Linked DNA regions of Thermogemmatispora onikobensis. The protein of the gene in region 2 interacts with the protein of the main gene of each other region in a pairwise test. Links are inferred from orthologs where the notes say so. Each region holds a gene or a part of one and is shown on either strand. Other genes may lie near its edges. The genes, in order: prmA and rplK.

Evidence for each region.
Region 1: the proteins of rplK (region 2) and prmA interact in binary tests that used the Escherichia coli proteins (3 or more experiments, as listed by UniProt). The link is inferred for Thermogemmatispora onikobensis from one-to-one orthologs.

What each region holds. Positions count from the first base shown.
Region 1 is NZ_BDGT01000018.1:20,869-36,388, reverse strand. Bases 5,572-8,564 are described here. They hold prmA (50S ribosomal protein L11 methyltransferase), read right to left. Parts: upstream 7,532-8,564; coding sequence 6,611-7,531; downstream 5,572-6,610. Other genes in these bases: BGC09_RS09890 (acyl-CoA mutase large subunit family protein), read right to left, coding at 7,837-8,564; BGC09_RS09900 (16S rRNA (uracil(1498)-N(3))-methyltransferase), read right to left, coding at 5,787-6,596. In the rest of the region: BGC09_RS09930 (serine/threonine-protein kinase), read right to left, coding at 1-757; hisD (histidinol dehydrogenase), read right to left, coding at 1,172-2,503; BGC09_RS09920 (MFS transporter), read right to left, coding at 2,597-4,363; DNA repair protein RecO, read right to left, coding at 4,440-5,288; more of BGC09_RS09890, read right to left, coding at 8,565-9,570; BGC09_RS09885 (MFS transporter), read left to right, coding at 9,766-11,100; BGC09_RS09880 (AGE family epimerase/isomerase), read right to left, coding at 11,179-12,543; BGC09_RS09875 (glycosyltransferase family 39 protein), read right to left, coding at 12,566-15,520. UniProt on the Escherichia coli protein: Methylates ribosomal protein L11.
Region 2 is NZ_BDGT01000093.1:1,144-9,231, reverse strand. Bases 4,917-7,765 are described here. They hold rplK (50S ribosomal protein L11), read right to left. Parts: upstream 6,628-7,765; coding sequence 6,205-6,627; downstream 4,917-6,204. Other genes in these bases: nusG (transcription termination/antitermination protein NusG), read right to left, coding at 6,923-7,615; rplA (50S ribosomal protein L1), read right to left, coding at 5,236-5,943. Outside these bases: rpsO (30S ribosomal protein S15), read right to left, coding at 2,686-2,955; rplL (50S ribosomal protein L7/L12), read right to left, coding at 3,447-3,833; rplJ (50S ribosomal protein L10), read right to left, coding at 3,900-4,442. UniProt on the Escherichia coli protein: Forms part of the ribosomal stalk which helps the ribosome interact with GTP-bound translation factors.

The DNA.
Region 1 (15,520 bases), on a different replicon or contig from region 2:
GAGGCGCATAGCCAATGGTCATGATGATGGTGGCCTGGCGCTGCGACTGGAAGGTACGCGCAATCCCAAAGTCTATGAGCTTGATCTCATCACGATCCGTGACCATGATGTTCGACGGCTTCAGATCACGGAAGATAATCGGCGGATTCTGGCGATGCAGGTAGCTCAGAACGTTGCAGATCTGCTGCGCCCAGCTCCTGGCGCGCGCCTCGGGGACACCCCGCGCACCGTTAAGCCCCACAACATTCCCTTCCTCCTCCAGCACTTTGGCCAGCGTGCGCCCTTCAATGAAGTCCATCACCAGATAATGGCGCCCCTCTTCCACAAAGAAGTCGCGTACGCGCGGGATACAGGGATGATTCAAATCAAGCAACAGGGTTGCTTCTCGTTTGAACCACTCGACTGCCTGGTTCCTCTCCACCTCGCTCTGAAAATCGTCCAGCATTTCTTTGACCGCACAGGGACGCTCAAAGCGCAGATCGATCGCGCGATACACAGCTCCCATACCGCCCGCCGCCACCAGATGCTCAATTCTATAGCGCCCATTCGACAGCAAGACCCCAGGGCTGAGGCGCATCACCCCAGCCCCCGATGCTGCTGACCCGGCACTCGCCGGCATCACACTACCAGCCCCAACCGCCGCCGGAGCTCCCGGCGGCGGGGGCAACCGAGGTCCGCTCTCGCCTTGCCCGCTTGAAGGTGTTGCTGCATTCCCGGCAGACACGACTTCTCTGGGATCAGAGTGATTGCTAGCCATCTTTCCTTACACCGCTTCTTAATGCAGCCCAGAATTCTCTTGAAAGGGTCGCCCCTTGCCCTTGCATTCACGCAAGGCGTATCGACCCTGCTCTGCTGGCCTGTCCACCACTCCGTTGTCTCCAAGCCCCTGCCACTGGCTATCCTCTTTATCAGGTTCGCCCCTGCTCCCCTCTCGACCCTTCTCTCGCCCCCAGCCTACCAGCTCAGGCTTCCTGGTTTTCCAGGAAAAACGCTCGCTCGTTGCTCATGGTGCTGGGCGCATTATAGCACATTTTCACTGAACAGGAAGTAAGCTATTGTACTATCTCTATGTGAACCCTGCACAGCTCAGCCGCCCCATGCCCGGCAAGTCCGCACTGCTCCACCTTCCTGGGGACCGGCTGAGCCAGCCACAGCCCATAAGGCCGCCACCTTACTCGCCAGCTTCTGGCCACGTCGGCAGGGCACGCTCGCTGACGGCAGCCGCGTGAGCTGGGAAGCCTTCAAATTCTGCCAGCGTCCGCGTTGTCTCTTCTAACGCACGGTACCCTGTAGCTGTCACATAGGCCACGCCCGTGCGCTTGAGAAAATCGTGAACCGAGGTTGCCGAAAAGGTGTGAGCAAAGCCGCCGGTTGGCAGAATGGCGTTGGTGCCTATGCAATAGTTGCCGAGACAGATGGGGGTCGCAGGTCCTACGAGAATCTCCCCCGCGTTTCGTAGGCGCGTCAGTAGAGCGAATGGCTCACGTACCTGAACCTCCAGATGCTCAGGGGCATATTCGTTGACAAAGTCCACAGCCTCATCCATACTGCCCGTCAGGATGATCCCCCCTGTCCCTTTCTCTTCCTCCAAGACCGCGCGGCAGAAGGCGCGCCGCCACTCAGGCAGGGCCGCAATTTTGGCCGGCAAGAGCCGGCTGACCTCCTCCGCCAGGGTTCGAGCAGGGGTGACCAGGAGACTGGAAGAATCGGGTCCGTGCTCGGCCTCGATGAGCAGATCGCGCGCGACCAGCTCGGGGTCAGCGCTGTCGTCGGCCAGGAGAATAGCCTCACTGGGTCCTGCCGGGAGTCCGACGTCAACGACCCCGTAGAGCAGCCGCTTAGCAGCCGCGACATAGCCGCTGCCAGGCCCTGTAATCTTATGTACCCGCGGGATGGTCTCAGTACCATAAGCGAGGGCCGCTATGGCCTGCGCACCACCAACGCGATAGATCTCGTGCACACCGCAGAGATCGGCAGCCACCAGAGAGGCGGCATCGATCTCACCATCGGGACCAGGTGGGGTACAGACAACGATCCGCGGTACGCCGGCAATGCTGGCAGGGGCAGCCAGCATATACATGACGGAGGGGAAAGCCCCTTTGCCACGTGGGACATAGAGGCCGACACTGCTGATCGGCGTCACCAGCTCCCCGGCCATGACCCCCGGCATTACCTGGGTATACCATTGCTCTTGCGGCAATTGCCGTTGATGAAAGACCTTGACATTGCGAATGGCCTGTTCAAGCGCAGCGCGCACACGACTATCGAGTTGACGATGAGCGCGCTCTCTCTCCTCAGCACTCACTCGCAGACGCGCTGCGCTCAGCTGAACGCCATCAAAGCGCGCTGTATACTCCAGAACCGCGGCGTCGCCACGCGCGCGCACATCCTCCACGATTGGCCGCACGCGCTCCGCTACCTCTTCTATGCGCAGCTCGGCGCGACGCAGTAGACGCCGGCGCTGAGCTGCATCCATTGTCGCCAGCTCATAGAAATGCACCATTACCTACCAGCCTCTGACGAAAAGATTCCGTTTTCTGCTTGCTGCTGATCTCCCTACGACGTTCGCTCGTTGAAGATCTCTCCTCTCTTCGGCTCAGACCATTGCAGCACCTGAACCGCGCGCCTGAGAAAGGGCGTCGGCACGCTGCGCGGCAGCAATATCGCGCTTCATCCAGCGAGCCCCGAAGATGCCAACCAGTCCGGCCAGCGTCAACATCGGTACACAGGTCATCAACAGCGCCAGGCGTAGATCCTGGCCAGCTACATCGTGCGCAAAATGACCACCGTTTGTCGGATCGAAATGCTGGGCCAGCACCCCTATCAGCGATGGGGCAAAGGCGTCGCCGAGCAAGTGAGCCAGAAGCAGCGCCAGAGCAACCGCCGAAGCGCGCAAGGCCGAGGGCACAGTATCCTGAATGGCCGCCGTGCAGGGCCCATTATAAAGCAAGATGAGCATCGCCGTAATAAAGAAAAAGACCATAAAGGCGGTGGTACTATGCACGGTTACCGCCAGGGCGAAGCTTGGGGCGCAGAGCAAAAAGCCAATCCCGCAGACAAGAATACGCGCCCCCGGGTGGAAGGTATTCAGAATATCTGCCAGATAACCACCGATGATCATCCCCGCAATGCCCGCGATGACTACCACCACGCCTGAGAGCGTCGCCGCCTGCGCCACTGTCAGCCCCAGAGCATCCTTCTGATGCAGATAGATCGGCAAAAAGGAGACACTCGCTCCCTGAGCGTAGAAGGCAAAGACCTGGACAAGTGTCAACACAACCAGGCTGCGAATGCGCAGCAGGGAAGTGAAGTCCCCCCAGAGCTGTCGCCAGGAGAAGGGCAATCGCTGCCCTGCTACCACAGGCGGAGAGGACTCAGTGACCACTGCCTCTGTAAGAGAAGAGCTTCCTTCTTCTCCGGCGTTGGCCCCTGTCTCTTCAGCCTGGGCAGTGCTGGCTTGCCAGCGCAGCACCAGAAAGAGGCCGCCGATGGCCAGCAGGGCAATGACCAAGACCAGCACCAGCCCGATAGTCATAAAGGTCAAGGCTACCTTCCAGTCCTTGAGGACCATGCCAGTGACTACTCCACCTAAGATGAAGCCTCCTAAGAGATAGATCAGCGCGTTGACCACTGACCTCCAATGCGTAAGCACAAGATCGTAGCCGGCCCGGAGGCTCTCCTCCTCTAACTCCTGTGGCTCATCGACCTGCCCCCCCTCTTCCCCCTCCAGTTCATCAGCTTCATTGCGTCGCGGCTCACGTAAGCGCCAGGCCAACAGGGCGAGCACGAGGCCTGGAATCCCTGAGATAAGAAAAGCGAGCCGCCAGCTCCCTCGCCCCAATCCTGCAATGACGCCACCGAGGATGAAACCCACCATCAGACCAATCAGCGAGCCTGCTCCCCAGCGACTCATGACCCGGGCCCGCTTCTTACGACTATAGTAGTCGCTCAGTAAAGCTGTGCCCGCTGGATAGTAACCGGCCTCGCCGACGCCCAAGACCATGCGAGACAGAAAGAGGGCAATAAAGTTGCTGGCCAGGGCAGTAAAGGCCGTGGCCAGGCTCCAAATAGCCACGCAGAGCGCCACTACATTCTTGCGCCGCGTGCGATCTGCCCAGATGCCAAAAGGCAGCGTCCCTAGCGTGTAGACAATCAGAAAGGCTGAGGCAATGTAGCCAAGCTGGTCTAAGCCCAGTCCCAGCTCTTGGCCAATGGTCGTAGAGGCTCCTGTGAAAACATAACGATCCATGTAGTTGAGGAAATTAATGGAGAACATGATCGCAAAAGCGTAGGTCGCATAGCCCGAGGTGCGCCGTTTCGCGGCTCCCAGGTCGGCACTGACTGAGGGAGCAAATGGTTTCATGGACAACCTCCTCAGAGGGAGATAGGCAAAGAAGCCGAACGACAACCGCAAAGGGACTGACCTGAGCACCACTCTATCACAGATTTGGGACGGTGGGAAGGGAGGGACTATCAAGATTTCGTTCCAGGCGCAGCATTTCAAGAAAACTCCAGGTTTTCAAGTCGCGTTCCAGATGAAATCGGAGGAGATCATGCATCACACGCTCGATCTCTAGCAGCAGCGGAGCATTGAGACGCCAATGAGGAACAGCCTGCCACTCACTACGCTGCAGGACGCGCAGCACGTGCAGCGCCTTCACAGAGAGGGGACGAGTCCAGAGGCGCGAGCAGCGAGGACAAAGGGCGCCGCCCAGGGAAGGAGAGAAGCCATTTTGTTCGGGACGCAATTCGGCAGCACAATGAGCGCAAGCGCGGAAGGCCGGCTCGTAGCCAACCTGACTTAAAAGATGGATCTCGAAGTAGCGCAGCAGCAATTGCGAAAGTGTGTGGAAGGAATCATCTGCCTGACCAGTTGACTGCTTCTTCTGAGAGTGGGCGGCATCGGCATCGAGCGCACGCAGCATCTCTAGCATAAGGAAGTAGACCCGACTCTGCTGCGTATGCTCCTCCAGAAAACGGTCCACCAGCTCAGCCAGATAGAAGCCGCAGGTCATGTGCCATTGGCTCATGCGCAGATCAAGGAAGCTCTCGCGGCTCTCTGCCTGCGTCACAATATCCAGGTCGCGCCCGAGGGCGAGCTGCAACTGACTATGGCAGAGGAGTTCTAGATGGCCAGCAAGCTTACTGGTCGGGCGACGTATCCCCTTGGCCACTGCCTGCATCTTGCCATGAGTTGGAGTGAGGAGAGTTACAATGCGGTCTGCCTCACCGAGGTTGATCCGTCTGAGGACGATTGCTCTTGTGGAGTAGCTACGCTGCTGTCGCATGCGCTGGAGTCCTTAGCAACAAAAAAGACGTGATCGCAGAGCATCACGCCTTTCCATGAGAGAAGAGGAGGAGGCGACGAGCGGATTCGAACCGCTGATCGGGCTTTTGCAGAGCCCTGCCTTACCACTTGGCCACGTCGCCGCACCTGGAGCGGGAGACGGGATTCGAACCCGCGACATCTTCCTTGGCAAGGAAGCGCTCTACCACTGAGCCACTCCCGCATATCTGGTTAGAGGGAGTTCTCTAACCTTGTGCCATTAAGATAGCACATCTCCGGTGATTTGTCAACGGGTTTTGGCCCAGATTCCAGAAATTTCTCAGCTAGCGTTGGAGAGGGAGACCTGTTTGTTCCGAGAGCCAGGGCCACTGTTGGAAGTAGCGCGGCGATTGCTGGCCCATCAGGTTACTGTCAGCGTTTTGACTGGTGGAGTTCCCGCAGGTGGAGGCGCTGCAGATGTGTTGACAGGAAGGGATCGCCTCGTATCAACCAGCCTCAGCTAGCCAGAGAGAGCCTCGTCGGCCTGCTCCTCTCCATCCTCGTATTCGTAAAGTATGCTGGCAGCGGCCACCAGAGCCGCCGTTTCCGCCCGGAGGATACGGGGGCCGAGTGAGACAACGAGAGCGCCATGCTCACGAGCCAGAGCCACTTCCTCGGGGGCCAGTCCGCCCTCGGGTCCGATAAAGAGGGCCACAGTGAACGGCCCATGTAGCCCAGCCTGGCGTGTCTGTCGCAGCCGAGTGCGCAGAGCTGTGCGCAGACTGAGCTTTCTTTCTTGCTCCCACGGCATCACGATCAGGGCGTCAGGAGGAAGCTCAGCTAAAGCCTGGGGGAGGCTGCGTACGGAGAGCAATTCGGGGAGACGGGACCTGCCACATTGTTCCGCCGCTTCCTGGAGAATACGTTGCCAGCGCTGGACCTTCGTCGTCCCCAGCGCCTCCTGTCCACTCTGCGATCGCTGGCAGCGGAGCGGGACAAAAGCGCTGACACCCAGCTCTGTCCCTTTCTCCAAAATCCACTCGAAGCGGGCTGACTTCAGCAGTCCCTGATACAGCACTAGCCGGAGGCAGCCCTCACTACGGCCCTTACGCCGCTCGACGACCTCCACCTCAACCCCAGAGCGCCCAGTGTGAACAATCCTCGCCTCGATTTCGTCACCACTGTTATCCAGCAGGACCACACGCTCACCGGGGGTGAGTCGCAAAACATCACGAACCTGATGAGCTACTGCTGCGGGCAACATCACCCGGTACAACGAGGAATGGTTAGTCTGGGCTACTAACTCAGGCGAGACAAAGAAACGGTGCATGATCGCCTATCAGGTTAGGCTGGCTTGCGCATGACAAAAAGCAACCAGTCGTTGGTCTGCACAGTGGCCATTGGACAAAGCCCGGCTGCCTGGAGCGCCTCCTCAACCTTATCTCGATGCTCCTGCAGTACCCCGCTGGCTAGCAGCAGGCCACCAGGAGCCAGGACGGTCGCCATAAAAGGGGCCAGAGAGCAGATCACGCCAGCCAGAATGTTCACCACCAGCAAATGATAGCGACCGGCCAGGGCCAGGCTGCTTTCTTCGTCGAGTGTTCCGTGAATCACCCGAATGCGTTCGCTGAGATGGTTGCGCTCCACATTCTCGCGGGCGCTCTCGACAGCAACATCGCTAATATCGTAGGCGTCGACTTCGTCAGCCCCCAACAGGGCGGCGGCCAGGGCCAGGATGCCCGAACCAGTTCCCAGGTCAAGGACACGCATACCCGGCTGTACGCGCCGTTCCAGCTCTTCCAGACACATTCTGGTGGTCGGATGGAGACCAGTGCCAAAGGCCATGCCCGGATCGAGCGTCATGACCACCTCGCCCTCAGCGGGCCTGTACTCGCGCCACGAAGGGCAGATGACCAGGCGGCGGCCAATATGTGTCACATGATAGGACTCCTTCCAGGCGTTGGCCCAGTCCTCTTCGCGGATCAGGCGCGTCTCTAGCTCTCCAACAAGCCCGGCTCCGATGCTGGCAAGATGCCATAGCCCCTCAGCAATCCGCTGTTGGGCCTCCTCCTCTTTGCCATCAACCGCCAGATAGGCATGAATCTTGACAGGATGGCCAGGGAGAATGCGATACTCCTGCCCATCATCAAGCAGTTCGATCGGTTCTTCAATGGCCACACCACCATGCGTATAGCGCATGAGGAGTTCACTGACGGACTCAACCGCCTCGGGGTGCGCCTGCACCGTTAATTCTATCCACTGCATCGCATCTCGATCCTCACCTTAAATCGGGTAATGCCCTCTCACTCTTATCCCAAGGGTCGCGCGATATTCTATTATGCCATCAGGAGAGCGCGCACGCAACGCGCTTCCCCACCCCTGGCGGATCAGGCAGGGAGATCGGTGACAATCCCTGCCACCCAGTCTGGCCCTCCTATCTCTGGGGCTTGGCCTCCAGGAGACCAGCCAGGTGGCAGCGCGATTCTTTAATTCTACCCGCCCCTCGCCCTTCCTGGCAGCCTCTCCAACTACCAGGCAGCGCCAGGCACCCGGCTAAGGCCCTCGCCTGGCTAAAAAACTGTCGGTTCTGTATACTCACCAAAGACCGAGCGGAAGACATCCATGATCTCGCCCAGAGTAGCATAGGCTCTCACGGCCTCAATAATGGCCGGCATCGTGTTCTCTCTTCCTTCAGCCACGCGCCGCAGGTTGTCGAGAGCTTTCCTGACTGCCGCTTGATCTCGCTCTCTGCGCACACGGTTTAAGCGCTCCAGATGGACGCGCTCCCCCTCACGATCGATGTAGAGCGTGGGAACCTTCATCTCCTCTTCCATGACGTACTTATTCACGCCAACAATGATGCGTTTGCCTTGCTCAATCTCTTGTTGATAGCGGTAGGCTGATTCGGCAATCTCTCGCTGGAAGAAGCCATTCTGGATACAGGCCAACACTCCCCCCAGCTCTTCGATCCGCCTGATATACTCCCACGCCGCCTGCTCGGTCTCATCGGTGAGCTTCTCGATAAAGTAGGAGCCTCCCAGCGGGTCAACCGTGTTGGCGACCCCACTCTCGTGGGCAATAATCTGCTGGGTACGCAGAGCAATCAGGGCTGCCTTCTCGGTGGGAAGCGCCAGCGCTTCGTCGAGGGCGTTGGTGTGGAGCGACTGCGTGCCTCCGAGAACTGCGGCCAGCGCCTGAATGGTTGTGCGTACGATATTGTTCTCCGGTTGTTGAGCGGTGAGGGAGACCCCCGCCGTCTGAGCGTGACAGCGCAGCAGCCAGGAACGCGGATTTTTGGCTCCGTAGCGCTCGCGCATGAGTTTCGCCCAAATGCGGCGCGCCGCGCGGAATTTGGCGATCTCCTCGAAGAAGTCATTATGGACATCGAAGAAAAAGGAGAGTCGCGGCGCGAATTCGTCAATCTTGAGGCCACGCTGAAGCGCCGCTTCTACATAGGTCATGCCATCGGCAATGGTGAAAGCCAGCTCCTGGACGGCAGTGGCGCCTGCTTCGCGGATATGATAGCCACTGATGCTGACGGTGTTCCAGCGCGGCATGTGGCGCGCGCCAAATTCGATGGTGTCGACGACGAGCCGAAGGGAAGGCTCGGGAGGAAAGAGAAACTCTTTCTGAGCGATGTATTCTTTGAGGATGTCGTTCTGTAGAGTGCCTCCCAGCTTCTCACGCGAATACCCCTGCTTCTCGGCGTTGACGATGTACATGGCCCAGATGACTGCCGCCGGGCTGTTGATGGTCATGGAGGTGGTAATGCGATCAAGCGGCAGATCCTTAAAGAGGATTTCCATGTCGGCCAACGAGGAGACTGCTACGCCACATTTGCCAAACTCACCGGCTGCCATCGGATGATCAGTGTCGTAGCCGTAAAGTGTGGGCATGTCAAAGGCGGTTGATAGACCTGTCTGTCCCTGCTGCAGGAGATACTTGAAGCGCGCGTTTGTATCTTCAGCTGTGCCAAAGCCGGCAAACATCCGCATGGTCCAGGGCTTGGCCCGATACATTGTCGGCTGTACACCGCGGGTAAAAGGGTACTCGCCCGGCAGGCCGGTATCGCGCATGTAATCCAGGTGGGCCACATCTAGCGGGGTGTAGACGCGCTTGATGGGTACACTGGAGGTGGTCATGAGGTGCTCTCGCTCGGGCATGCGCTCAAGCGACTGTTTGAGCGTGGTCTCTTCCCAGCGCCGTTGCTCGGCTGCCAACCGTTCTAGCTCAGCTGTATCAAAGAGGGTCCCCTGCACAAGGCGGGGTTCCTTACCAATATCCACAGATTCCTGGTCTAGCATGCCGCTCACTCCTCTTCATCGAGAACCCTGCGGGACGGCCTGAGCCGTTGACATTGCCGTCCCCTGGGACGATTTCCACAGTTGTATTGTACCATAGGGGTGGCCTCTAAACGCCCCTCTTCTCCCCAGCGATGGCCCTTTTCTTCTCTATCTCTCCCACTTCCCTCCGTGTTACACTGAGTTTGGAGGGATCATATGAAACAAGCAGAGCAGAAATCGACGGCTGGTCCAGGCCAGACGGCCATGCTACCGGAAGAGCAGATTACTGCTTTGCCTGCCGCAGGCCGCGACCTCTTTCTGGTCAGTACAGCTCATGCCTTTATTCATGCTATTACAGTCTTGATGCCTCTCGTTTACCCCCTCATCCAGGAGGAGTACCATCTCAGCTATACCCAGATTGGCCTGGTAGTCGCTCTTCCCAATGCTCTCGGGGGCCTTCTCCAGGTGGTTTTCGGCCTGGCGAGTCGTTATATCCTGCGCAAGGTGTTGCTTGGCGTCGGCGCTATCCTCGGTGGCCTGAGCACCTTGCTGACAGGGACCATCAACGGCTTCTGGCCCTTGATGGTCTGGAGTACGGCTTTTCGGCTGGCTACCGCTCCTCAACACCCCGTTGGCAGCTCTTATCTGACTGATCGCTACGGCCAGCGCCGGCATGGCTATGCTTTGGCCTGGCATATCGCCGGCGGCAATATCGGCACGCTGGCCGTCCCTTTTATCGCCGGCCCACTGCTCGGGCTTTGGGGCTGGCGTCCTTTGCTCTATGTGGCCGCTTTGCCAGGCATTTTGATTGGCATCGCTATTCTGATTCTGCTTGAGGAGAGGGGACCACTCGACCGGCGTAGCCGCCTCCGGCAGCAGACAGCAGAAATAGGGCCTCAACCTGCTCACAGCCTGGCCTTGCGCGGGAGCGAGCTGCTCCAGACAGGCAAAAGTCTGCTGCTTCCGCTGCGCGACCGTACACTGCTGATTATCATGGCTGTCTCTATTATTGCCGCTGGCGGTCGTGGTCTGGGCAATGTTACGACCTATGTCCCCCTTTATTTACAGAATGTGCGCCATGTTGATAGCCGTCTCCAGGGTCTCCTTTTGACTTTGTTACTGCTCGGAAGCGTCATTGGCCCACTGCTAGGTGGCCGCCTCTCCGACCGCCTGGGGCGCCGCCCGATGCTCTATCTCTTCTATGGAGCCTCGGCTCTAACGACGCTCCTCTTTATTGAGCTGGCTCGCCCCGGTATGCCTTTCTGGCTGATCCCACCGGCTTTGTTGCTGATGGGCCTTGCTGTCTACGCCGAAGCTCCCTTACTCCAGGCTTACCTGGCAGATTCGGCCAGCCGCGATTTGCGCGACAACGCCTTCAGCCTCTATTTCGCGCTGGCCTTTGGCGTTGGCTCCGCCTGGGGTGGCATCGTTGGCTGGCTTATTGATCAGTTTGGCTTCCAGTTTGCCTTTATGGTGATGGCCCTCTCCTATCTCCTGGCAGGAAGCTTGCTGACTTTGATTCGTCAACAGCCAATGGCCAGCCAGCGCTGACCGATGCGCTGGCTCTTTGCGATTCGTAGCCGGAGCGTCTCCTGGGTCCTTCTGCTACAACGCACGCAAGGAGGGCTGCTAGACAGGCTGGGTCACCGCTAGCAGCGCGTTCACGACGCATCCCATTGCCTCTGAGGTGAAATAGTCTTCTGTGCCGATCCCGGCACCCGGTTTGCTGACGTAGATCTGAAAATCGGTTCGCAGACGGTAGAAGTAGCCATGATAGGTATGCTCATAAAATGGTCCCAACAGTAAGGCGATAAGAGTACGTTCCTCGTTGAGGAAGGGGAGTGTGACCTGGGCATTATAGAGCTGTAGGCCGCTTAGCGTGAGACACTGAGCACGTGTTTCTTTATAATCCTGGATAACGCTCCCATTACTCAGATGAAGAGCAAAGTAAAAGCCGCCTCGCTGCTTGTCCCAGAGACCACTGGTGGCGAAGAGGCTCTGGAGCAACGTGCTTGCGAGTGAAAGATACTGGCGTTGGCCGGTGAGATGATAGGCCAGGGCCAGTGCGGAGACCGCCTCTCCTTCGGAAGCTGCTCTGACTTGATCGCTTTGGGGCTGGTCAGGGCCTGCTGGCTCGACCACCATGCTTTCGTAGAGTAAGTGTCTGTGAGGATCAAAGGCGACGCTGACGACGTGTTGCAGGGTTCGCTCGCCGGCCTCCCTCCAGGCTGGCACCCGCCAGCGCTTTCCTGCATCGATGAGAGCAACACCACACTCTAGCGTATGGACTGTGCTATAGTCAGGTAGTCGATGACGTCGGTCATAGACTGTCCCTACCAGCGGATCATACCAAAAGCGATAGAAACGCTCGGCCAGAGCACGGGCCTCTTGCAGTAGAGGAGCATCCGGCAAGGTGAGCGCCGCTGAGAGGAGCGAGAAGTAGATCCAGCCTTTGGGCAGGTTGTAATGCTGAAAATCGATCCTGACCACAGCCAGTATTCGCTGCAGGTCGGCTTGATAGGTTCTTTTTCCAGGGTTGCGATGCTGATAGGTGCTCAAGGCATTCAGATAGAGCAGATCAACCTGGGGATCATGCTTTTTCAGCGTCTCTTCTTGCGGCCCAGGCCCAGGTCGAATGGCATTGACACGCTCTGGATGGGTCATCTTCCAGTTGATGAAGAGACCGCCAGTGCGCTGGCCATGCGTTTCGGCCAGGGGATTCCAGGCATGCTGATGCATGCTCTCCAGCACCTGGTTGATCACTGTCTCAACCTGCTCGCGCCACCCAGGCAACAAGGCCAGAGAGGTCGCGGCTGCGACAAGGTCCTGGCCTGAGCTGGGGGTGAGACTATCCCCCACGAGCAAGGGTGGATGAGGGAGCTGCTCCCAGAGTGGCGCGCAGCTCACAATGTAGCCAGCCGCGGTCATGATTACCCAGAGCACAATCAGAATCCACACGATAGTCCGCAATAATCGGTATAGCTTCATTTGCATAGAACTAGACCCTCCGAAATAGCTAACCGCCACGCAGATACAGAGCGGATGCATACCCTTCAAAGACCAGGTGCACATCGGGCGGAAAGAGAAAGCGCTTTTTGACAGCAGACTCATATGGCCCGCCATCTGAAACTATCCAGACCCGCGGGTGCTCAGCCAGCACCGCCGCGAAGTCCTCTTGGTTGAGGAGCGCCTCCGCCGCAGAGGCGGTCTCTATGATATGCCCGCGCTGCTCCATGAGATAGAGGGCGCGGTCGATGGAGAAAAAGTAATCGACCTGCCCCACATAGTAGCGCACGCAGTTGGCAGGTGCTACCGCAATTACCACGTCCCCTCGGCGCAGATGTTGCCGTAGATAGGCTCCGACGAGATCATAGTCGGCGTAATGACGGTGATAGGGCAGGCCCAGCAGCCGGCTCAGAAACAGGTTGCTGGCGCTCATCGCTTTCAACGGCGCAATCAAGAGGAGGGCACACAGCAGACCCGAGCTTCCTATCAAGAACAGGCGCTGTACCGTCGTTACGCGCTTCCAGCTCTGGTCAGGCGGTAAGGGGCTTGCCTCTTTCAAGGTCATTGTGAATCTTCCAACAGCCTGTATGAGCTCGCTCGCTCCATAGGCGCTCAGCAGGTAATAGCAAGGGAGCAATGGATAGAGGTAGCGGTCCGCCTGAAGCGTAAAGCCGTAGATCAGCGTCAGCCAGGAAGCTAGCAAAAACAAGAGACAGTAGCAGGCGCGTGGCTCCTTTCTACGGATAGCTTGCAAGCAGCCAAGTATCATGCTCACCGAATTCAGGAAGAGCCAGGGCATTCGTCCATTTGCATCGGGCGAAAGTAGCATTTCCGTATAGAAGATGACATTATTCAAGGTGAATTGGACAAGAGGGCGCTGCGAGGCATCTGTTCCGAGGAGAGGCGGATGGCTCCCATGAGCTAGCAGGAGCTGAATGCCGATACCAATGCCAGCGAGCAGGCCAGCTCGTTGCCAGGAGGGCGAGCAACAAAGGGCTGCCAGGCTGAGCCGGGCCCGGTCTCTGCAGCAGAGAGCGCAGAGCAACAGGGCTGGCAGGATGATAAAGGTCTCCTCATGGCTCAGGTAGGTTGCCAGCAGGCTGAGCGCCACTCCATAGATGAGGCGAGAGCGCGCCTGGCGTTGTAGACAGCTATAAAAGAGCAGCAAGGTCAACAGGGTGAGAAGCTGTGCTTGCTGGTACATGCGCATCTGACGCGACCAGACCCAGGCCAGGGGTGAGCAGGCCAGCATAGCCGTAGCTAACCAGGCTACGCGGCGGGAGAAGAAGTAGCAGCCTGCCAGGTAGAGCAGGGGCAGGCAGAGAAGGTACTCTCCAACGCTGATGGCGCGCGTTATCTCTGGACGGTCTCCGAAGAGCAGGCTCCAGCCGGCCAATAGATAGGAATAGAGTTCTGCCTTGGTGTAGAGAAAACCCGAAGGGAAGCTTGGCCAGCCGGTGGTCAAAATGCCGCGCGCTGCATAGTAGCTAGAAAGCTCATCTTGCCAATAAGGCTCATAAGAGAGTTGATAGCCTGAGAAGAGGACGGCTATGGCCAAGAGCGGGAGCATGGCCATCCAGAAGCGCCAGGACTGCCAGGAGGGATGATGGCGCCCCAACAGATAGCCAGACAAACGCTCCCGGCCTTGAGAGCCTACCTCAACGCACTTCTCTTTCTCGACCTCGCTGAGGCTGCTCTCTTTTCTCTGCTCGGCAGCTGTCTGACCGGCCTGCAATCGGCGACCGGCTCTCCAGATTGCCCAGGCCAGCACAGCGTAGTCAAGCAAGAGGAATGCGCCTAGAAACCAGAGCCAGAACCAGGTATACGGCCAGAGGTGTGGGAGAGCCGGAACGCAGGCCAGTACTATCAAGAGTGCTGCCAGAGTGAGCGGTGGGACCACGGCCAGACTCAACCGCCGCCAGATCACTCGCGGTACTGTAGAGCATCCAATCGCGAGCCACAAACCTGATCCAAGCCAGGGGAGCCAGACAGTGGCTATTGCTCCGCCAAGGGCGACCCAGCCTCTGGTGGGCATGGAGAGAAGAGAAGGCGAAGCGACCGTCACAGTGGTCAGGTATGGCAGGAGCAAGGGGGCCGAAGGACTTTCGAGAGGGGCTGACGGCCAGCGCTTCAATAGTTGTTCCGCATTCAACTGTCCACAGGCCTGATGATTGGCCAGGCGCCAGGCCACTGATGGCTCCAGCCACAGCGAGCGACCCTCGCTCTTCTCAAGAACAAGATCGGTCAGCACTGCCACCTTCGTGAAGAGGTGCTCCCCCTGCCCTTCGACTGGCGGCACTTGCAGAACCGCATGGATGGCAAGTGTATTATGTCCCGTGTGCAGCCAGGGCGAGATGTCATAAAGCGCGACCGGAAGCCCGGCCAGATAGCCTTCTGAAGAAGGAGACTGCTTGAAAGGCAGAGACTGGACTCCTCCGCTCAGGGTCGTCAGCAACTTCCCATTGAGATAAACACTCGTCCGATCAGGGCTTCCCAGGCGGAGCCAGGCCGTGGTCACTCCCTCGGGCAGATCAAAGAGCCGGGTAAAGCAGGAGTCAGGACTGTCCGCTCTTAGCCAGAGGTGAGGCAAGGGCTGCTCATAGGGACGGGGATCAAATGGGAGATGTGGCTCAGTGCCGGCTGCTTCTGGAAGCACTCTCGCCTGGTGCCAGTCAGTCGCGTCGAAGCCGGCCAGGCTCCAGGCATTGACCGTCACTGCATCACGGCGATGGGCCAGACTGCTTTGAGCAGTGGCGCGCCAGGCCTCTCCCGAGCCATAGCGGTAGGTCCCTGCCTCATTCCTGATCTCTAGTAAGGCCCTCAGAGCCGGTACCTGCAAGTCTCCATTGGCTACGCGCACAGCAATGACGTTTACGCCGATCCGCAACGTGCGGCGTAGATCATAGAGAAAGGCACGAGGGGTGAATTGGCCGCTAGTGTTGCTCAGCGACACGCCATTGACAGC
Region 2 (8,088 bases):
CATGATATCGTAGCTGATGCCCTTGACCTTGATATCCATCTGGAGGGCTGTCACGCCATCGGCGGTGCCGGCGACCTTGAAGTCCATATCTCCCAGCGCATCCTCGATCCCCTGGATATCGCTCAGCACAGCCCATTTGCCAGCGCGCTCGCCCTCACCGGTTACCAGCCCCATTGCCACCCCGGCCACCGGCGCATGGATGGGGACGCCGGCATCCATCAACGCCAGCGTTGTTCCGCAGACCGATCCCATTGAGGTTGAACCATTGGAGGAGAGCACATCGGAGACGGCTCGGATCGTATAAGGGAACTCTTCCTGCGAAGGGATCACCGCCAGCAGGGCACGCTCCGCCAGGGCGCCGTGGCCAATCTCGCGGCGGCCTGGACCGCGCAGCGGCCTGGTTTCGCCGGTCGAGAAGGGCGGGAAATTGTAGTGATGCATAAAGCGCTTGCTCTCACTGGGGGTCAGGCCGTCAAGGATCTGCTCCTCGCCCGGCGAGCCAAGCGTCACCACACTCAGCACCTGCGTCTGACCGCGCGTAAAGAGGGCCGAGCCATGCGTGCGCGGCAGCAGACCGACCTCGCAGGTAATTGGGCGGATCGTCTTCAGATCACGCCCATCGGGCCTGATCCCATGATCCAGAATCTGGTTGCGCACATAGGTCTTCAGTTCCTTCTCATAGAAGGCCATAATCTCCTTCAAACGGTCGGGATACTGCGCCCCGAGCGTCTGCACCAGCTCGTTCTGGACCAGGGTCAGCGCCGCTGCACGCGCCGTCTTATCGGGATGGTTCACCGCCTGCTCCAGGCGCGGCAGGATGAACTCAGCCACCTGGCGCTGCAGCTCCTCATCGACAGGGGGCGTCTCGAAAGGCCGCTTGGCCACGTTCACCACCTGCATGAGCTTCTCTTGCATCTTAATAATATCCTGCAGCGCCTCCTGGCCCCGGATCACTGCCTCCAACATGATATCTTCGGGCAGCTCCTTGGCCCCAGCCTCGACCATCATCACCGCATCCGCTGTGCCGGCCACCACCAGATCGAGGCGGCTACGATCCATCTGGGACTCCAGCGGATTGATCACCAGCTCGTTATCAATGTAGCCCACGCGCACCGCGCCAACCGGGCCAGCGAACGGAATGTCGGAGATACAGAGGGCTGCCGAGGCCCCGACGATCCCCAGCACATCGGGATCATTCTCCTGGTCTACAGAGAGCACAGTGATAATAATCTGTACATCGTTGCGGTACCCTTTCGGGAAGAGGGGGCGAAGAGGGCGGTCAGCGAGGCGGCAGGCGAGAATGGCATGCTCGGAAGCCCGCCCCTCGCGCTTAATAAACCCGCCGGGGATCTTACCGGCGGCATACATACGTTCTTCAACGTCGACGGTCAATGGAAAAAAATCAATGCCTTCACGAGGCTCTTCACTGGCTACGGCGGTCGCCAGGATCACAGTATCGCCATAGCGCAACAACACTGCGCCATTGGCCTGCTCAGCTACTCGTCCGGTTTCAATGCTCATGACGCGACCGCCAATGACAGCTTCTTGACGATGGATCATAGTTCCTCCGACTACTATACACCCCTTGGCTGGACCGTAGACCTGAAACTCTCCTTGCTTCACGGGGACGTAACGGGGTGCTTGTCAACAGATAACTGACCGACTACTACGACTACTACTACTACTTCTACTCTTGCTCGCAACGATAACTTGTCTGAATAAGATCCCCTGCCTCTGCTCTTTCGTGACTAACTGACTGTCTGTCTGTCCGACCGTTTTCCTTCCGAACCGCTACAACAAGCGAGCGAGTAAGAAGAAGGAATGAAACCGCGCTGCTTTCAGCCCCTTACTGAGAAAACCCAATCCGATCGCGCGATCGACCCTTCGACCGTTGGTCATCCGCTCAAGATGGGCAGCTACAGATGAGTGATTCACCGTGCCTTTTCTCTGTCGCCAGTTATACCACTCTGGCCTGTCAGCATTTCTCTGACTGGCAGGCTACCGACGTTCTACTCCTGACCAGGTCCATAGCAAGCGGAGGGCGCTGCGCCTGGTGGAAAGCTGATTCTACCGCCTTTTCCTTTCGTCTCTGGCAAGGAGAGACGAAACCAATCCGATACTTCCCGCTCTCTCAGGCCTGCCGACTGCTCTTCAGCTGGCCGGCGGTGCGCAGATTCCAGTCTCGCTCCTGGATAACCCACAGAAACGATCACTCATGATCCCGGACAAACAAGATGCACACCATGATTTTCGACGCACGCCTGGCCCATCATATGCAGGAGAGAGAGAGAAACAAGCCACTCTTTTTTCTTTGGCTGAGGCCCAGGTTGGCAAACTGCCCAAGCAAAGCAAAGCAAACACCTGCACCAGCCTTTCCTGGGGAGGTGGGCGCGTCACTGGCTGACAACCTCAGCCAGCGGCCCTGTTCAGGCCCGAGTCCTGACCAGGGAGGACGCCACGAGAGCTGCAGGAGCGTACACTCGCAGCTGCACAGCGAGCGGTCGGCAAGCATTACAAGAGAGCGCTCCTCCTCTTTTCCTTCTCTTCCTGCTTGCTTTTGCTGGCACTCTCACCCTTGCCCTTAGACAGAGAGGAGCGTCCGCGAGGCGAGTGAGCGGAGGAGGAGCCAGGAGACATGCCGACCGATCGCTTGCGAGGTAACCAGGCCTCGCCTTTGTTCGGGCCTTAGTGGCGCAGGCCGAGCTTCGCAATCAGGGCCCGATAACGCTCCGGGCTTTTGCGGCTGAGATAAGCAAGCAAGCGACGCCGCTGACCCACCAGCATCATCAGGCCGCGACGGGAATGAAAATCATGCTTATGGATCTTCAGATGCTCGGTCAGTTGATTGATACGAGTCGTCAGCAGCGAGACCTGGACCTCGGGCGAGCCGGTATCGGCCTCGTGGATGCGCGACGAAGCAATAATGTCAGCTTTATCCTCGCGAGTCAATGCCACCCTCTGTTTCACCTCCTCAGCAGGCTCAGGTGAGATAGTCAAGCATCTAGCAGGTTTGAAAGGATGCTCTGGCGAGCGCCTCTCAGCCTGAGTAGTAATCTGACTAGTCCTGGATGATACACCCATGCATTATATCACGCTAGTTTGTCAGCGTCTAGATGGCTCTGATGCCGGCTGCCGCGGGGAGTGCTCTGGCTGGCCAGGCCCTTGCGCAGGCAGGGAAGGCTGTTCCGGGATGGTAGAGGGAACAAGAGCCGCTCGAAAGCTTCGGCTTGCGGGCCGGGAGCCGAGTTGAGGTTGTCACGGCTCTTTTTGTTCAATGGGGCAGCGCAGCAACGCTAGCAGTCAGAGCCGCGAGAGGGGCGCCCCCAGGAGCAGCAGGCCGTAGATGATAGATACGGGCCGCACCGTGAGGCGCTCCCTCTGTTGGCAGGCTGGCGAGGCGCAGCGCGGCGCCAGCGCCAGCCTGCCTCTCTGTCTGCACGCCTTACTTACTTGATGGTGACCTTGGCGCCCACTTCCTGCAGCTTGGCAGCGATCTGCTGGGCCTCCTCCTTAGAGACGCCCTCCTTGACCGGCTTGGGAGCGCCCTCGACCAGCTCCTTGGCTTCCTTGAGGCCGAGGTTGGTCAGCTCGCGCACCACCTTGATGACCTTGATCTTCTCGGCACCAACCTCGCTCAGGATGACATCGAAATCGGTCTTCTCCTCTTGCTGAGCCGCAGGAGCCGCCTCAGCCGGCGCAGCCGCCGCAGGAGCCGCCGCTACCGCGACAGGAGCCGCGCTAACTCCCCACTTCTCTTGAATCTGCTTGGTCAGCTCAACGAGATCCAGCACGTTCAGCTTTTCAATTTCTGCAATGATGCTCTCAATGGACATGGAGCAACCTCCTCCGATTCGTATGGCTTCGTGATAGACACTAGATACCACTTAATACAGGTGAAACTAGGCATGCTCGGTTTGCTGCTGCTGTAGCTGCTCGACCCGCGCCTGCAGAACGTAGCAGAGGTTGCGTAAAGGAGCAGCCAGCAGGCTATAGGTTGTAGACAGCGGCCCTTGCAGGGCACCGACCAGCTGCGCCTGAGCTGAGGGCTTGCCGCCGCTGATCTTGGCGAGCGTCTCGACGCGATCTGGTGTCAGCGAGCGCCCTCCCAGGATGGCCGCCTTGAGGACCACCGCGTTCGAGCTCTGCAAGTAATCGGTGACCGCCTTGGCGGTTGCCACCTCATCATCGTAGCCAAAGGCTACGGTTGTCTGGCCGTGAAAGATGTTTGGGTCTACCCCTTCCATCTGGTTGCGCTCGGCAGCCAGGCGCAGCAGGGTATTTTTGGCCACCTGCACCTCGACATTCATCGGGCGCACCTTACTGCGCAGGTCGTTCATTTCCTTGACCGAAAGCCCCTGCGTCTGAATCAGGATGGCGATCCGCGAGCGCGCCAGCTTCTCGGCCAGTTCTTCGATCTTTGCCGCCTTCGCCGGTGTAGGCATTCCGCTCTCCCCTCCTTTCTTTTGGTGTTCTGTTGCCGTTGGTATCTGCTTGACAAGAGAAAGCCGCCAGCTGCTCTGCTCCCCTCAGCGAGCGGGGAGAGCCTCCCAACGCGCATGAGAAGAGCAATCTCTGGCAACATGGGTTCGCTGACGGGCAAGGATGCACCGAGATCTGTCAGGTCAGCGGGGAAAAAGTGGCCCCGCCTGCTCCCCGAGCCAGAGCCAGCCCCGAGAGCTGGCGCGCAGGGGCGGGAACAGTTCCCCTCGATCGGCAAGTCATTGACGCGACGTGAGGACCGAGGATCAGCGCCGCCTCAGTCGCTGGCCAGTCCGGTCCGTCAACCACTCAACCAACCAGCCACCCCGGCAGGCTCACCAGGGAGCGCAAAGAAAAAGGGCCTTCAGTGCAAGACCGAAGGCCCGGAGGCAAGCTTCCGTTGGAAGCAGTGGCAGTGGATGGATCACAGCTATGCGTAGCAGCGTGCAACGAGCGCAGAGGCGGCCTGGTCGCCAGCAGAGCAGCAGGCAACCAACACGGCACAGAACATACTACGCCTTCTTGCAATCCTTCCCTCTGTGCTCTGCCTTGCTCAGGCATCGCCTACCCATATGCCGGCAAGCAAGAAGCAGAGCGTGCTCCTCGGCAAGCTGATACCGGACGGTATCATTTACATGCCCCGGGCATACTTGCTGTCTTCGGTCGCAAAGGTTAAAGGTTACAGGCTGTTCAGATTATAGGCAAGAGACGGGCAGGCCGTCAAGCCGCCAGCCTCGTCTCCAGTCTCCGCCAAAGCTAGGCGCGCAAGGAAAGAGCCGACTGCAGATCCAGCGGCACACCTGGCGACATTGTTGAAGCCAACACGATATTGCGAATGTAGGCGCCCTTGGAGCTGGCTGGCTTGGCGCGCATCACCGCATCGAGAATGGCAGCCAGATTGGAGAGCAGGGCCTCATCGCTAAAAGATAGCTTGCCCGCTGGTACATGCAGCAGCCCGGTGCGATCAACGCGGAACTCCACGCGCCCGGCCTTCGCTTCGCGTACGGCTCGGGCCACATCCATCGTGACCGTACCTGTTTTAGGATTGGGCATCAAGCCGCGCGGGCCGAGCTTTCTACCGAGACGACCGATCCTCGGCATGACATCCGGGGTTGCGATCGCCACATCGAAGCCCAGCCAGTCATTTTCAATTTGCTTGATCAAGTCATCGAGGCCGACAAAGTCAGCCCCAGCGGCCTCGGCTTCGCGAGCTTTCTCGCCCTGGGCAAAGACCAGGACCTTGACATCCTTGCCGGTACCCGCTGGCAGCAAGGCCACGCCGCGCACCATCTGATCGGCGTGTCGTGGGTCAACCCCGAGGCGCATATGAACCTCAAGGGTCGGATCAAACTTGACGTAGCTCATCTTCTTGAGCAGGGGAATAGCTTCCTGGGGCTGGTAGAGCTTTCCCGGCTCAAGCAAGTTCAAAGCTTCAAGATATTTCTTTCCGTGTTTTTTCGGCATGACAAAAAGCCCTCCTCGTGGTAATCGACCGCAGTGACTGACGGGCAGATACTTCTTCTCAACAGATCGCCGCGACCTCGTCCTCGTCCTGTCCTGGCGCCCATCAGGTCAGCAACCAGAGCCGTCTCCGCTCCAGCCAGAGCCTCATGCACTGGTAAAGGTCTCCGCGAGCAGATCGGATCTCTTGCCCGGTCCGGGCTGGGTGGGACAGGGACAGATAGCTGACCTCTGGCGAGAGGAGCGGAGCGCAGTCGCGCCTGCTCAGACGATGGTAATTCCCATACTGCGGGCCGTCCCCTCAACGATACGCTCAGCGGCCTCGATATCGTAGACATTGAGGTCTTTCATCTTCAGCTGAGCAATCTCACGCAGCTTGGCGCGGTCGATCGTCCCGACCTTTGCTCTGCCAGGGGTACCAGACCCTTTTTCGATTCCCGCTGCCTGCTTCAGCAAGAAGGCCGTTGGGGGCGTGCGCGTAACAAACGTAAAAGAGCGATCCTCGTAGATCGTGACTTCGGCGGGGATGATCATCCCGCGCTGGCTTTCCGTACGGGCATTATACTCCTTACAGAAGGCCACAATATTAATGCCCTGTGAGCCAAGCACCGTACCGACCGGAGGCGCGGGCTTAGCCTCACCGGCAGGCAACTCTAGCCTGATCACAGCCTTAACACGTTTTGCCATTGTAACTCCAGCTCCCTCAACAAGCGACAATCGCAAAATGAGTGCGTGCTCGTGCTCATGCCAGCTTCTGCCACCAGAGAAGAGGCTGGCCCTTCACTGGTGGCAGAGGCTGGCTGGCAGTGAGCGGCGACGCCAGGGCCTGGCAGCAGGCGCCTCCGAAGCGGTTCCGGCAGGGGCCGGGGCGCCTGGCTGGCCTGGCGGGGCAGCCCGCTGAGCGTCGCCTTTCCTGCATGCATACACACATGCATGAAAAAGTGGGAGGTTTCGCTTAACCTCCCGCTTCCATTGTTGGTTGTTAAATCTTCTCGACCTGGAGAAAATCCAGGACCACCGGCGTCTCCCTCCCAAAGAAGGAGACGAGAACCGTGACTTTGTTGCGATCCATATTGATGTCACTGACGGTCCCAATGAAATCGGTGAAGGGGCCGTCGATGACACGCACGCTCTGACCTTTCGTGAAGCTGACCTTTGTCTTCGGCTTCTCAGCTTCTTCAGAAACCTGCTTCAGGATTGCCCTGACCTCATGCTCCTGAAGAGGCACCGGGCGCGTCCCCGACCCGACAAAGCTGGTGACCCCCGGGGTGTTGCGCACCACATACCACGACTCCTCGGTCAAGATCATCTCGACCAGTACATAGCCAGGGAAGACCTTGCGCTGTACCGTCCGCCTCTGCCCCTGCTTAATCTCGACCTCTTCTTCCATTGGCACGACGACCCGAAAGATCTTATCGCGCATGTTCATCGAGGCAATGCGCGCTTCGAGATGGCTCTTGACCTTATTTTCGTAGCCGGAGTAGGTGTGGATCGCGTACCAGGCACGCTCTCCAGCACCAGAGCTACCTGACTTCGACAGCGCGGTGCTGTGCCGCGTTTCCGAGCCAGCCCGTTCTTTGGGATTTGGGTCATCAGCAACCATGGTATTTCCCTCTTGCTTATTGCCCGCTAAACCTGGTTCCCCCACCGCAGCGGCATCTTCTTGGCCGGCCACCGGGAGGGCATCCTTCCAATTCGTCTGTTCCATATCCACAGAAATTACAACACGGAGGCGCGGGAATCTATTGCTCCCCCTCTTCTCTCCACAGGACCGGCAGGCAGCCAGGCAGACAGGCAGGCAGGCGCTTTCTCTGTGCGGAGATAGGCCCCGGCTCCGTCACTCACCACGGCGCCCGGACCCCAGACCAGCGCATCTACACCGATCCCCTGTGTAGACTGACACCCACCCCCTCAAGCTTATCTTCCCAACGCCCGCGCCCGACATGAGACAACCCTCTCCCTCCCATGCCCGGCATGCCCGGCTCCCAGGCCACCCAGCTTGCCCATCATATCGACAGCGCAAGACCAGCTCAACTCTCAGCATACCTGATCTGCCAGCGTCTCTTCACCCAGCCAGCAGGCCACCCAGCCCGGCACCCCGTCATCACAAAAGCGCCGCCGCATCGCCTTTTGAGTGGCGCGAGCAAC